Regions from separate parts of the Pseudoalteromonas sp. H103 genome, predicted to be linked through region 3. Evidence: predicted binding sites of a transcription regulator. Region 3 holds the regulator's gene; each other region holds the start of a gene.
What was found. Region 3 encodes LexA, which represses DNA repair genes until DNA is damaged. Its sites were predicted from a motif close to TACTGTATNNNNATACAGTA; they were not measured.
Positions count from the first base shown of each region.

Region 1: the regulator LexA is predicted to act here: its motif matches at 1,103-1,122, upstream of uvrD (DNA helicase II).
Region 2: the regulator LexA is predicted to act here: its motif matches at 741-760, upstream of dinB (DNA polymerase IV).
Region 4: the regulator LexA is predicted to act here: its motif matches at 1,039-1,058, upstream of ruvC (crossover junction endodeoxyribonuclease RuvC).

Region 1 covers NZ_LOFG01000016.1:5,398-7,607, forward strand. Annotated here, with positions in the region: gene uvrD (DNA helicase II) at 1-1,038, opposite strand, end outside; gene ATS74_RS12220 (hypothetical protein) at 1,351-1,575, shown strand; gene ATS74_RS12225 (YacL family protein) at 1,690-2,058, shown strand; gene ATS74_RS12230 (dUTP diphosphatase) at 2,142-2,210, shown strand, end outside.
Region 2 covers NZ_LOFG01000006.1:41,153-43,362, reverse strand. Annotated here, with positions in the region: gene ATS74_RS05975 (acyl-CoA thioesterase) at 1-372, opposite strand, end outside; gene dinB (DNA polymerase IV) at 771-1,823, shown strand; gene ATS74_RS05965 (M17 family metallopeptidase) at 1,946-2,210, shown strand, end outside.
Region 3 covers NZ_LOFG01000005.1:81,224-83,433, reverse strand. Annotated here, with positions in the region: gene ATS74_RS05625 (hypothetical protein) at 1-116, shown strand, start outside; gene ATS74_RS05620 (PaaI family thioesterase) at 127-567, opposite strand; gene lexA (transcriptional repressor LexA) at 745-1,362, shown strand; gene coxB (cytochrome c oxidase subunit II) at 1,842-2,210, shown strand, end outside.
Region 4 covers NZ_LOFG01000017.1:95,555-97,764, reverse strand. Annotated here, with positions in the region: gene ruvA (Holliday junction branch migration protein RuvA) at 1-463, opposite strand, end outside; gene ruvC (crossover junction endodeoxyribonuclease RuvC) at 466-990, opposite strand; gene ATS74_RS14825 (ABC transporter permease) at 1,124-2,210, opposite strand, start outside.

The sequences.
Region 1 (2,210 bases), on a different contig from region 3:
TTGCAATGCATTACCGGCATTTAACCAGCTACGTAATTTGCTGCTTACAAAGCGGGCTTCGTCTAATTCGTTAAACGCTGCATAAATTGATATAGGCTCGCCTTCATTACCATCGGTCCATAAGCTTTTACCCATGCGTTCTGAGTTATTTTTTATAAGCGCATTAGATGCTTTTAGGATGGTTGCAGTTGAGCGGTAGTTTTGCTCAAGGCGAATAGTCTCGGCGTCAAAGTCAGTTAAAAAACGTTTTATATTTTCTATTTTAGCGCCGCGCCAACCATAGATACTTTGGTCGTCGTCGCCCACAATCATAATGCTTTGTGTATCGCCTGCGAGTAGCTTTAACCATGCGTACTGAATGGTATTGGTATCTTGAAACTCGTCTACCAGCATGTGCGCAAAGCGCTGTTGGTAATGGCGAAGTAGTGTAGGGTTATTTTTAAGCACCTCATAGCTACGTAGCAGTATTTCAGCAAAATCGACTAAACCAGCGCGGTCACACGCTTCTTGATACGCGGCATATACACGCAGCATCATTTGCTCATTTATATCGTAAGCTTGAATATCTTTAGGGCGAAGAGCTTCGTCTTTTTTAGCGCTTATGTACCAGCCAAATTGTTTAGCTGGCCATTTTTTATCATCAATATTCATTGATTTTAATAAGCGCTTGATCATTCTTAGCTGATCGTCAGAGTCTAATATTTGAAAGGCTTCTGGCAGGTTTGCTTCTCGGTGATGAGCGCGCAAAATACGGTGTGATAAGCCATGGAAAGTACCAATCCACATGCCACCGACAGGTGCTTTTAAGGTTTCTTCTACTCGAGAGCGCATTTCTTTAGCGGCTTTATTGGTAAAAGTAACCGCAAAAATACTATAAGCAGAGGCTTGCTCTACCTGCATTAACCACGCAATACGATGAACCAGCACTCGTGTTTTACCAGACCCAGCACCTGCTAATACCAGCATGTTTTGTAGTGGGGCTGCAACGGCATCGCGTTGTTTGTCATTTAAGCCATCGAGTAATTCAGAAACGTCCATCGTTACGCCTTTTCAATCAATAATGAAGGCAGTATAACAGGTGTTTTTGTTAGGCTAAATAAAATACTGTTTTTATGAACAGCTATTCTAAAAATAGTGTCTAAAACCAATTAGCTGGCTAGTTTTTAGCATGTATAAATAACTAAATTTAAGAATAAAAATAATCAAATTGACCTATATTTAGTAAAAAATACTAAAGTATTTATTTAGTATTAATTTAACTATTTGATTTTTAAGATTTAATAAATTGGCATAAAGTGTGATAGTAAGTAAATAACTAAAATTTAAAATTAATTAACTACAGAGGTGAGTATGGCTGATCAAGGTTCTGGCGGTAATGTAATTGCAGCGTTGTGTAATATCTTTTTTCCTGGTTTAGGGCAACTAGTTCAAGGGCGTATTTTATCCGCTATATTTTTTGCGCTAGCGATTATAATTAGTTATGCGCTTATATATGTATTAGTAGGCTTTGTACTTGTGCCAATTATTTACTTATGGTCGATTATAGACGCAGCACGCTACCGCTCACGAAGTTAGGTATTTAACGTTTTATAAAAATAGCGCCCTAGTGCGCTATTTTGCTTTTTAGAGTCGGCGTTTAAGCTAATTTACGGGTATAATCGCGTTATTAGCGTTTAAAAAGTAACAGTTATGGAATATCAATTTATACGTGACCCTATTAGTGGCTTACGCATTAAAATAAGCAGCGAGCACGCAATAATTGGCCGTTGGTTAAATGAAGAGATTGGCAAAGACAAAGTAGCCATGGTGCAAGCGCTTATTACCTCGGTAAAAACAAGCTACGAGCCAGTTACCCTAAAAGGCCAGGAGATCGATTTAATACTCTCTAAAGACGAAGCCTTATTCGAAGCGCATGCCCTGCATCAAGACAGCGAAGATCTGGTAGCCTACCAAGATGATGATTTAATGCTTGAAGAAAACGGCTTAAGCAGCGGCTGTGGCTTTGAGGATTTTATTGATTTAATTGAGTCGTGGGCTGAATTTAGCGGATCAAAGTAAAACCAAATTTATTAAAATAGTGCAGATGCATTACGCTTTTTTTATCTGTACTATTACACTAATCAAAAACGTCAGGAATGAATATGTCTGCCAATTTAAAAAAGCTAGTAGTCATGCTAGAAATGCAAAATGCCATGAATACTAAGGTTCAT
Region 2 (2,210 bases), on a different contig from region 3:
TTGCCCTGTTTTAAAGTCGAACATTACAACTAAAGAAGACCCTGTAGTTGTAACGGCTTGTTGAGCATGACTAAATACTGAATAATTCATCATAAAACGATCCGTTTTTATATCTGAAATAGTAATACCAACGGTTAAAGTATCTGGAAAAGTAACAGGGCGTTTGTAGCGAATATTGTTCTCGCTTATTACCGGACCAATACCGCCCGGTTTTATTGTATCAAACAGGTTTATTTTATTTAAAAAGTCGATGCGAGCAATTTCAAAATAACGTAAGTACACTACGTTGTTAACGTGCTGCAGTGCATCCATGTCAGCCCAAGCTACTGTAATGTCAGTATGGATAGGGTGTTTATCTTTGAACCTTTGCATGTACTTATACTCTTAGTTTTAAATGAGTTAGGTTATCAATATGGTGTATTTAGCTCAAGGTAATTAATTTTATGTTTTTTATAAGATGATTGTACCTATTTAAATTTTAGGTCTACAGTTTAATTACACAGACACAACACACGAGAACACACATGCAAAATATAATTAATTGGGCATTAGCCAGTTTAGTTTTTATAGCGTCTTTTGCTTGCTACGCAATGGGCAATGCTTCTGGTGGTATTATACTACTGGCAGCAGGGTTTTTATTTGAGTTTGTTTTTTGGCTACATTGTTTTAAAAAACCTAAGCGTTTTAAGCAGCCATTTTAATTAATGGGACTTGCTAATTAAAAGTGATTCCATAATAATGCCTGTATAAATAAACAGTTGTTTGCGGTGATGAAAAAGTTTATTCATATCGATATGGACTGCTTTTACGCAGCGGTCGAAATGCGCGATAACCCAAAGCTTGCCAATGTGCCTTTAGCCATTGGCGGCAATAGTCGACGAGGCGTGCTTTCTACAGCAAACTATATAGCCAGAGAGTACGGCGTACGCTCTGCTATGTCTAACTACCACGCTAAACAGTTATGTCCAGACCTAGTAATAGTGCCTGGGCGTATGTCTGTTTACAAAGATATTTCTAGTCAAATTCGCGCTGTATTTAAACGCTATACCGATTTAATAGAACCTCTTTCGCTTGATGAAGCCTACCTAGATGTAACAAACAGCACAGCATGTAAAGGCAGTGCAACGTTAATTGCCCAGCAAATTAGAGCCGATATTTATAACGATACCGGCCTTACAGCCTCTGCAGGTGTGGCGCCCATTAAATTTATTGCCAAAATAGCCAGTGATGAAAATAAACCCAATGGCCAATTCGTGGTTTTACCTGATGAAGTGGATGGGTTTCTAAATAACCTACCGCTTGGTAAAATTCCTGGAGTAGGGAAAGTGACTCTAGAAAAGCTTAATTTGAAAGGGCTGTATACAGGTAAAGACGTACGCGAAAAAGGCGTAAATTGGATGCAGCAACATGTAGGTAATTTTGGTGTATCGCTTTATCAAAAATGCGCAGGTGAGTATGTTGGAACTGTATCTACACAGAGAATACGTAAATCATTAAGTGTGGAGCACACTTATGAATACAATAAAAATAGTTTACAGGAATGTTTAGAACAACTGCCTAAACTATTAGAGGAGCTGACTACTCGTCTTAATAAGCAGCAGCTACAAAACAAAATTAATAAGCTTAGTGTAAAAGTTAAGTTTGCAAATTTTGTGGTGACCAGTGCCGATCAGGCACATCATCAACTAAATACAGATATTTTTACTGAGCTGTTTAGTAAAGCGTATCAACGAGGCATGCAACAACCTGTACGCCTTTTAGGAATTGGAGTTGGCGTAAAAAATGAGCCTAATTTAAATCTACAATTGAGTATTCTCGATTAGCGTGTACTTTTTACTGTAACACCAAGTTGCCAGAGCAAAATTTGCTTATCGCAGCTGGCTGGTTTTGTATTTTTATATCGACGATAATACCCTCCTTATGTTTAATAACAGGAGCTTTACTTATGGCATATCCTCAAGCAATCGCTGCACCTACACTAAGTGCTAGCCTTGATTCTTCTTCTCACGATGCACTTATTATTATTAGTGATGACTTTTCTCAGTTAGCCAATAATTCACTAAGCGATGCTATAAACGCGCAAGCTAAAGTAGACTCTCGTATTGGCAAGCAAGTTACCTTTTTAGTTATTGAAAATACACGCGTTATTCTTGCGCCAACAGGCCCACTAAACCGAGATTACGACGATGTTCGCCGCTATTTTGATGCAG
Region 3 (2,210 bases):
TTGAATCGGGCACGTCACCTAAGTGCTTTAACCAAGCCCTACATGCAGACACACTGCTCCGTATATCTGCGATTGGTGCAGGTATGGAAATTACAATTTATCCTATCGAAAAATAAAAAGAAGTAATTACCTGCGCTCTACAACTGCTGCGGTCATTTTTGATACGCAGCATAGCTCATTGCGACTATTTGTTATTTTTATTTCCCACACAGAACTACGTTTACCTATATGAAAAGCCCTAGCGGTTGCAGTTAAAGTACCATTGCGAGATGCTTTTAAATGGCTTGCGCTAATTTCCTGCCCTACACAATAAAACTTTGTAAAATCGACAACAAAATTAGCAGCATAGCTTGCTACTGTTTCAGCAAGTACTACATTTGCACCACCGTGAACCATACCCATAGGATTATGATGCTCAGGAATTGCTGGCATAGTAGCAACTAGGTAATCGTCACCAATTTCTGTGACTTCAATACTCATGGTTTTCATTAATGTGCCTTGGCCGTTAATGCCTTCCTCTAACTGTTTGCAAAGCTCTAAAGTGATGGGTTGGTGCCAAATACTCATAATTACTCCTTTGAATTAAAACCAAGTTTATTGCACTTTATAAATGTGAATTTTATAAATACCTAAAATGTACACATATGCTTTTAGTTTAGCTATTTTAAAGCAGAATTTAAATTTGCGATTTTTATTTAACTGTATATACTCACAGTTAAATGTACTGTATGGAAAACCAGTTGTATGCGACCATTAACGAAACGCCAAGCTCAAATACTAGAACTCATTAAAGTTTTTATTAAAGACACTGGTATGCCTCCTACACGTGCCGAAATAGCGCAAACATTAGGTTTTAAAAGTGCTAATGCAGCAGAAGAACACTTAAAAGCGCTTGCTAAAAAGGGTGTAATTAAGATGAAGCCAGGTGCAAGCCGTGGCATTCAATTAATTGAAGAAGAAGAGCCAGAGCAATTAGGCTTACCTCTTATAGGGCGTGTTGCTGCAGGCTCACCTATTTTGGCGCAAGAACATGTTGAGAGCCATTGCAAAATAGACCCTTTAATGTTTAAACCAGCCGCCGATTTTTTACTTCGTGTAAATGGCATGAGTATGAAAGATATTGGTATTATGGATGGCGATTTACTGGCTGTACATCGCACTCAAACTGCTGAAAACGGCCAAGTTGTGGTTGCACGAGTAGATGAAGATGTAACCGTAAAACGCTTAGAAAAAGCAGGCCGCAAAGTATTATTACACGCCGAAAACGAAGAGTTTACGCCAATAGAAGTAGACCTTGAAAATGAGTCTTTTAATATTGAAGGCTTAGCAGTAGGCGTAATTAGAAACGCCGATTGGATGTAATTTCTAGCCTATATTAGATAGTAAATTTATAAATGCGCACTTTTTAGTGTGCATTTTTGTTTTAAAAACTCACCTTTTAGCAATACTAAAACAGCTATATAGTTATTTAAGCTGTAAACTTTTTTGCACTCGTACTTAACTCTTCTTTTATGTGATACACCCCCTATTTTTTCTCGTTTTTTGATTATTAAATTTGTATTTATGTTGGTGTAATTAAGGCTAATTTTAAAATACAACTTGTTTGTTTTTTATACTGAAACTTGCTTGTTGTATGTTTTTTAGCTAATTATTAATTTGCTGGGCTAACAATAACTCACAGCTTTTAGTTTTGAGAACACACAATATACACAAACTCTTTGTTGGCACAGCAATACCAATTGAAACAAATAAGATTGGTTAAATAATAAAAATAACGAATAGGCGTTTAAGCCGTATGCCTCTTCGCTTTGCACTCGCAATAGCATCAAAGGAGCCGTCACATGGGTAAACTGACCTCTACCTTGTGGTTTGTATTGATTGTTTTTCCGCAGCATGTAATGGCAAATAGCCAATACAATATGCGCAAAGGCGTAACCGATATAAGCAATAATGTATATCAGCTACACATGACCATATTTTTAATATGTTGTGTGATTGGGGTGATAGTGTTCGCAATTATGTTTTGGGCACTTATTCATCACCGTAAATCTAAAGGGGCAGTACCTGCCCAATTTCATGAAAGTACTAAAGTAGAAATACTTTGGACTGCCATTCCATTTGTTATCTTAATTGCCATGGCAATCCCTGCCACTAAAACACTTATTGCAATGGAAGATGCCAGCAAAGCTGATTTAACCATTAAAATTACG
Region 4 (2,210 bases), on a different contig from region 3:
CATCGCTCATAGGCTCAATAACGGCACTGTCGCTAAATGGTGTAAATAAATCATTGCCCCAATCTTTTAATCGGTCTTTCATCTCAAGTACTAGGCGCTCAGCTGTTTTTTTACCAACACCAGGTAGCTTAACTAAAGAAGTAGCATCTTCGTTATTTACACAGCTCACAAATTGCTTAGCCGACATGCCCGATAATATAGCTAACCCGAGTTTAGGCCCTACTCCGTTAGCTTTTAATAGCTCTCTGAATAGTGCACGTTCCGTTTTATTATTAAATCCAAATAATAACTGTGCATCTTCGCGCACTACAAAATGAGTATAAACAATCGCATTTTCGCCAATGTTTGGTAAGTCATAAAAGCAGGTCATTGGCATTTGAACTTCGTAACCTACACCGCTTACTTCTAATAAAATTTCGGGTGGTTGTTTTTCGACTAAAATGCCATTTAAGCGGCCAATCATAATTATTTCCTTAAACGTCCTCTAACGGTTTTGCTTGCGCTACCCGCTAGTTTAATTAAATTTTGTTCTGAGTGAGCATGGCAAATAGCAATAGCAAGTGCATCGGCTGCATCAGCCTGAGGCGTACCTGGTAATTTTAAAATATTTTTTACCATATGTTGTACTTGCGATTTATCGGCGCCGCCGTTACCCACCACGGCTTGTTTAATTTGCCTTGCTGAATATTCAAATACCGGTAAATCAGCCATAGAAGCACCTACAATAGCGGCTCCTCGCGCTTGGCCTAGTTTTAAAGCCGAATCGGGATTGTGTGCCATAAATACTTTTTCGATGGCGAAAGTTTCTGGCGAAAATTGCTCAATTAATTGCGTGATCCCTTGGTAAATCATTTTAAGCCTGATAGGAAAAGGATGATCGGCCAATTTTATGCAGCCACTGCCTAAGTAAGTAAACTTAGCGCCCTGATGCGCCACAACACCATAACCGGTTAATCGTGAGCCAGGATCTATCCCTAAAATAATAGCCAAAAAGGGCTCCATTATTGTTATTTTTTAATTATGCTAATAATGCCAGAGCACTGTATAAATTACCAGTAACAAGTAAAAACAAAAACAAAAACGCCCACAAATTAAGTGGGCGTTTAGTGTTTCAAAGTATAGCTTACGCTAATGCGCGAACTAACCCTTGAGTATTTTGTTTAAGTTTACGGGCAATCATAAAGTAGCCAAGCGCGGCCACAAATACACCACCCGATACAGGCCCTATAAGCCAAATAGCGGGGTGTAATTTACCTGCTAGGTCAAACATTTGCTGCTGCACAATTAAAAGCGCTACATCACTAAATAGTGCCGCAACAAAACCCGCTAAAGCACCCAATAATAAAAACTCATATAACGTCGCATTTTTAATTAAACGTCCTTTAGCACCCAGCGTTCGCAAAATTACAATTTCTTGCATACGCTCACCTAGACTTGCCTGTACTTGCGATATAAGCACTAGCGCACCACACAGTACAACTATGGCAAGTACAAACCCAATAGCTAACGACACTTGCTGAATAGTTGATTGAATTTGTTTAACAAAGTTATCAACATCAATTGCGGTTATTGTTGGGTAAGTACGTAATAGCTGGCTAAAGTCTCGTTTTTGCTCAGGCTCTATACGCACCGATGAAATATAAGTCGCCGGAAAGTCTTTAAGTACGTCGGGGCTTAAAATTATAAAAAAGTTAGGTTTTAGCGTCGCCCAATTTACTTTGCGGACACTGGTAATTTTAGCGTCAAACGACTGCGCACCAATTAAAAACGTTAAGGTGTCGCCTATTTCAACGTCTAAACGTTCTAACATTGACTCCTCAACCGATGCTTCACCTACTGCACCTTCGCCAAACCACTGCCCTTCTATAATTTCGTTTTGCGCTGGTACGTCTTCAAGCCACGTTAGGTTTAGCTCACGGCCAATACCCGAGCGAGCTTCTTCGTCTTTTTTCTCGTTGTCTTGCAGCGATATTTTACGTGCAACCAACTCGCCATTTACCGCATTTACACGCCCACGAATGGTTGGGTAAAAGTCTGACACCTGAATATCATTTTGCGCTAAATATTCATTTACTGGCTCAAGCTCATTTTGAGTAATATTCACTAAAAAGGCATTAGGCGCATCAGCTGGAAGCTGTGATTGCCAATCAGAAATCATGTCGTTTTTAAGTACAATTAAAAACAACAATAATTTAATCGCTAACGAAAAA